Regions from separate parts of the Pseudoalteromonas sp. NZS100_1 genome, predicted to be linked through region 1. Evidence: predicted binding sites of a transcription regulator. Region 1 holds the regulator's gene; the other holds the start of a gene.

Region 1 (3,211 bases):
ATGATCTTTACCACACAACTCAGCACATTGGCCTCGGTAAGTACCTTCTTCGTTTATGTTCGTCCATGTTTCGTTTATAAAGCCGGGATTCGCATCTTTTTTAACTGCAAAATCAGGTACCCACCAAGAGTGAATAACATCGTCAGAAGTCATTAAAAATCGTACTTTTTGATTTATTGGCAGTACGAGAGGTTTATCAACCTCAAGTAAGTAGTTAGGATTTTTATCTGCAAGATTCGCTATTTCATCTTGCGGGGTAGATAAAATAGAGTAGAACTCTACATCTTCACCCATATATTCATAATGCCATTTCCATTGCGAGCCTGTAATTTTAATAGTGAGATCAGCTTTGCTGGCATCTTCCATTGCAATTAGGGTTTTAGTGGCTGGTACTGCCATAGCAATTAAAATAACAAACGGGATTGCAGTCCAAAGTATTTCTACTTTAGTGCTTTCGTGAAATTGGGCAGGTACAGCCCCTTTAGATTTACGGTGATGAATAAGTGCCCAAAACATAATTGCGAACACTATCACCCCAATCACACAACATATTATAAATATGGTCATGTGCAGCTGATATACATTATTGCTTATATCGGTTACGCCTTTGCGCATATTGTATTGGCTGTTAGCCAAAACTGGGTGCGAAAAAACACATAATATAAGCCACAAGGTAGAGGTCAGTTTACCCATGTGACGGCTCCTTTGATGCTATTGCGAATGCAAAGCGAAGAGGCATACGGCTTAAACGCCAATTCGTTATTTTTATTTTTTTAGTCAATCTCATTTAATATTGATTGGTTTTGCTGCGCCAACAACGGGTTTGTGTATATTGTGTGTTCTCAAAACTAAAAAGCTGTGAGTTATTATTAGCTCAGCACATTAATAATTAGCTAAAAAATGAACAACAAGCAAGTTTTAGTATAAAAAACAATCAGGTGATATTGAGTAATTAATAAAAAATCAGTAACCAACTAGGTAACAGGAAGTTCAAAAGATGAGCAAAACAAAGGGGTTTAACGCATTCGGAGGGGGAAAATATAAGTGCAAAAAAGTTTACAGCTTAAATTGTCAGTGAGCTATTTATGCCCTATTTTTAGTGCGAATTTAAAACAGAAAATGCGTACTAATTAGTACGCATTTATAAAACTGCTTGTTTAAAAGCTATTTTTAAAGTCACATCCAATCAGCGTTTCTTATAACGCCAACGGCTAAGCCTTCAATATTAAAAGACTCATTCTCAAGATCTACTTCAATAGATTCAAAATCGTCGTTTTCAGCATGAAGTAATACTTTACAACCCGCTTTCTCAAGACGTTTTACAGTTACGTCTTCGTCTAGGCGGGCAACAACAACTTGCCCGTTTTCAGCGGTTTGAGTACGATGTACAGCAAGTAAATCACCATCCATAATACCAATATCTTTCATGCTCATACCGTTAACGCGTAGTAAAAAATCTGCAGCCGGTTTAAACATTAATGGATCGATTTTGCAGTGACTTTCAACGTGCTCTTGCGCCAAAATAGGTGAACCAGCAGCAACACGCCCTATAAGCGGTAAACCTAATTGTTCTGGCTCTTCTTCTTCAATTAACTGAATACCACGGCTTGCACCTGGTTTCATTTTAATTGCGCCTTTTTTAGCAAGTGCTTTTAAATGTTCTTCAGCAGCATTGGCACTTTTAAAACCTAATGTTTGCGCTATTTCAGCACGTGTAGGAGGCATACCAGTGTCTTTAATAAAAACTTTAATTAGTTCGAGTATTTGAGCTTGGCGGTTCGTTAATGGTCGCATACAACTGGTTTTCCATACAGTACATTTAACTGTGAGTATATACAGTTAAATAAAAATCGCAAATTTAAATTAAGCCTTAAAATAGCCAAAGTAATTTCACTTGTGTACATTTTAGGGATATAACTAACGCTAGGTTTATAAATGATTAAAAAAGCAAAGGAGTCATTATGAGTATTTGGTACCAGCCCATCACTTTAGAGCTGTGCAAGCAGTTAGAACAAGGCATTGATGGCCAAGGAACATTAATGAAAACCATGGGAATAGAAGTCACTGAAATTGGTGATGATTACTTAGTAGCCACTATGCCGGCAATTCCTGAGCATCATAACCCAATGGGAATGGTTCACGGCGGTGCTAACGTTGTACTTGCCGAAACAGTTGCCAGCTATGCAGCTAACTTTGTTGTCGATTTTACAAAATTTTACTGCGTGGGGCAGGAAATTAGCGCAAGTCATTTAAAAGCATCTCGCAACGGCACTTTAACAGCAACGGCAAGAGCGTTTCATATTGGCAAACGTAGTTCAGTGTGGGAAATAAAAATTACAAATAGCCGCAATGAGCTGTGCTGCGTATCAAAAATGACCGCAGCAGTCGTAGAGCGAAGATAGTTACTTTTCGATTGGGTAAATTGTAATTTCCATACCCGCACCAATCGCAGATATACGTAGTAATGTATCTGCATCTAAGGCTTGATTAAAGCACTTAGGGGAAGTGCCTGATTCAAAACCAATATCAAACGTTCTACGTGAACAGCTTAACCATTGCTTTAGCGCGTTACGCGAACACGATTCAATAAGCTCACATATATGGTTTATTGCTTTGTCAGGCGTGTTTACTACACCTGTTGCTTCAATACGCGCTAATTGACGGTATTCGTCTTTGTCATAATGTAAAATCGTCGCGACTTTTTTCAAGTCTGCCACTAGCAAACTAATATCTTGCTTTGATTCAAGCTCAAGATCTACATTTAAAAATTGAATTTCCGACATCGTTTCGTATTTATCCTCTAATAATTTCATTGCAAACTTTAACGCAGTTTTACCGTTATACCAAATCAACTATGCTCTATTAACCACTTTATATAGATATTTCGCAGCTTTTAAGTATTTTTTAGCGTTTAAAGCTAGCTGGATATCAAACACTCAGCTCAATTAAACAAATAAGTCATGTTAGCAATTTAAGTGTAATCTTTTTTATTTTTAAATGATTACAGTAAGCTATAGTTTAAACTGCGACAAAATGTCGCAGTAACTAATCCCATTAATGTAATAAACTAGCCTCTAAAAATAATAAGACTAAAACATGAATAAAAAAATATTTAAGTATGCTCGCAAGTTACATAAATGGCTCGGTTATTTGCTCACATTACAAATTTTAGCTTGGCTATTAGGCGGTTTAGTCATGAGCGCTATTCCTC
Region 2 (3,211 bases), on a different contig from region 1:
TTCCGTGCTCTACGGTACACGCAAAAACGATGATTTGTGACCCAAGGTTACATTCATCAATAATCGTATTTAGGATCTGTCGGTTACGCTCTATGTTATTTGCTAGCGTCGTCATCGTTTCAACACCACCCGCATCTCTTAATTCGTATGCAGCAATACCTGAATGATCATAATTTAATGATTTAAAGTTAGCTTTTGCTAAATAGCCCTTCTCAACTAAGTAATCTATTGGCGATAAATAGCCTGAAATTTGCATAGATACTTTATTGTTATAGAAAAAATCGGCTAAACGGGCATCTTCTTCTGATAAACCATCTTCAGAATAACTTCTGCCTGGAGTGGCTGTTAAACCAATCAGATCTGCATGGAATGACTCATCTTCAATAAAGTCCTGAACAACTTCTTGGAACTTTGGCGCGACAGCCTTGTGGGCCTCATCAAAAATTACTAATGTTACTTTTTCAGCAAGCTTGCTATATAAAAGTTGGAGCTGTCTAGAATCACTTTTTCGTAAACTCAAAAACTTGTGTAAGCCACCAACAACAAAACCCGAATCGATACCACTCAAACTTTCAGTTGAACTTGAGTAAAAGCCATAAAGAGAGGTAGAGCGATTACCTAATGACTTCCATGCTTTTGAAAACTCTATATAAGCTTGCGAGCAAAGCTCTTCTCTATCTGCTAACCAAAGTACTAGGTTACTTTCAGATTGCCTTAAATGCTCAGTAGCAATATTCATTGCAGTGCGTGTTTTACCTGCACCTGTAGGTAAGTGAATCAGTACTCGTTTTTTATCCTGTGCAAGTTCAGTAAACACCTGTTTGCTAATGTTTTGTTGGTATGGATAAAGACCGTAACTTGGCTCAATACACGTTATGCTTTCTAATCCATTATCTTGGCTTAATTGACTTTCATATAGCGCAGAAAGTCCTAATAAAGCTGCGAACTTTTCAGGATTATCTCCAGCCCAACTTATGATGGCATCATAGTATTTTGGAGTAACGTTTTTTGCTTCAAGCTCAAAGCTAGGAAACAACTCAGCTAGTTGCTGTGCTGATAATCGTTCAATTAGCTTAATACGCAATTGCGAATCAAAAATAAAGTCAACCTGTTTAACACTCGCAACTATACCTGCCAGTTTATTTTTATTATAGGCGTTAGTTTCTGAAATCTGGTTCTCTTGTATATCAAGTTGAAGTGCGAAATTTATTGAATTTTTGGGGAGAAAGTTTAACAATTCATCTTCAGAAAAGTTTGATAAAATTTTAGTAAGCATTTTTAGTCCTTTAATATAAATCAATATGATAGCTTCCATTTACTTAGAGCCTACAGGTACAAAGTCAGGCTAAATCACTTGATTATTTATCTTTATATTCAAAACTTTACAATAAAGACCTTACATCTACAAGGTATTGAGATAAATTAAATTAAACTGTATAAAGGTACAGTTTTTTTACTGATTAATTACCTAGAAGTCTTCCTCTTAATCTTAATTCACGTTAATATCGCCGCTTGGACAATTTCTCCAGAGGCACTCAAAAAGCTATGAAAGCTAAATTTACAGGTCATGATACTTTCCCTCTGCGCTATGGATGGCTATTCAAAGCGGTTAATCATTTGAATTCAAATGGTAATTTCTCAAGTTCTGACGAAGAAAGTATTCGTCATTCTATTGTTGAGCTTGGCGTTGGTAAAAATATGGTTAAAGCGATTCAGTATTGGGCTGAGTCGAGCGGTATTATAAAAAGCGAAAGAGAAAACAATAAAACTCTGCATAAAGTTACTAAGGGTAAAGGGCAATATTTGTTTGGTAATGATGGTAAAGATCCTTACTTAGAATTATCGGGTTCTATATGGTTGTTGCACTTTTGGTTAAACTTTAATGATGAGCACTTAACTGCATATCGATACTTTTTTAACTACTCTAATGTTCAGCACTTTGAGAAATCAAAACTGATTGATGATTGCTATGAAGATGCAAAACGCTTAGTTAAAAGTGAAGTTGGTAATGTTACAACTATAAAAAAAGACATGGATTGTTTTTTAAATATGTACAGTAAGAAAGTTAAGACAACAACAAAAAAAATAGATGAAGATCACTTCACCTCTCCGCTTGCCGAGCTTAATTTAGTGCAAGACAATGGTCGTTCTTTTTATGTTAGTAATTTAACAGAAAGACCTGAGCTACCTATTGACGTATTTATATATGCATTACTTGAGTTTTTCAAAGTAGAAACCGTTGACTCTAACGTGAGTACTATTGACTTTGATTCGTTACTGACTAAACCGTGTTCACCGGGACGTATATTTAGGTTGTCTGAATCTGGATTAGGGCAAAAACTCGATGAAGCTCAAGAACATACTAACAAAAACATATCATGGGTTGATTCACTAGGGCTAAGGCAAGTTAATGTCTCTGACTCTGCAAAAAACAATATTATCAATTACTTAAATGACTATTACGGCAAATACAATGTCTGAATCTATTATTGCAATTAACCAACGATATAAAAGCTCCACTCGCATTGATGTTGATAGTGCAAACCTAAAACCTTTTATTGATGATTTTATTGTACATGGTACAGCGATAAATGTACTTGATACTGTTAGCCGTGAATTTGAAGGTAGTACGCAAAGAGCATATACAATCACCGGTCCTTATGGTTCTGGTAAATCAACTGTAGCCTTATTTTTATCTTGCTTACTTTCTACTGATTCAGACCAACGTAATTACGCACTGAGCAAACTTAATAGTTCTCAAAAGGTAATTACTGAGTTTGATGCTAGATTTAAAATTACTAACGGCTGGAAAACAATTAAACATGTTTGCGGTCTAGAAGCGCCTGCTAATAGTATTTTAATCAGTTTATTGAAAGCATTTAACGTTAAATATAATACTGAAGATATTCTGGCTCTTAATGATGATGAATGTTTAGCCAAGATTAAATCTCTTCTACAAAAACAAAGTGATAATGAAGACGGCGTTTTAATTCTACTCGACGAAATGGGCAAAGCTTTAGACTATCAATCGCGTGCAAATAAAGACTTACATTTATTTCAGTCTCTGGCCGATATTGTTCAACAGACTAAGCGCCCTGTATTACTGGTTGGCTTTTTACATCAAGCATTCTCTGATTACGCTAAAAATAAAGACGTTAAAACACAGCAAGAGTGGAGTAAAGTTCAAGGCCGCTATAGAGACTTAAGCTTT

The links. Region 1 encodes LexA, which represses DNA repair genes until DNA is damaged. Its sites were predicted from a motif close to TACTGTATNNNNATACAGTA; they were not measured.
Region 2: the regulator LexA is predicted to act here: its motif matches at 1,431-1,450, upstream of I6F66_RS05020 (DUF4007 family protein).

Annotation. Positions count from the first base shown of each region.
Region 1 covers NZ_JADYXN010000020.1:13,813-17,023, reverse strand. Annotated here, with positions in the region: gene coxB (cytochrome c oxidase subunit II) at 1-693, opposite strand, end outside; gene lexA (transcriptional repressor LexA) at 1,177-1,794, opposite strand; gene I6F66_RS13610 (PaaI family thioesterase) at 1,962-2,402, shown strand; gene I6F66_RS13605 (hypothetical protein) at 2,403-2,783, opposite strand; gene I6F66_RS13600 (membrane protein) at 3,097-3,211, shown strand, end outside.
Region 2 covers NZ_JADYXN010000005.1:55,827-59,037, forward strand. Annotated here, with positions in the region: gene I6F66_RS05015 (DEAD/DEAH box helicase) at 1-1,276, opposite strand, end outside; gene I6F66_RS05020 (DUF4007 family protein) at 1,546-2,481, shown strand; gene I6F66_RS05025 (AAA family ATPase) at 2,474-3,211, shown strand, end outside.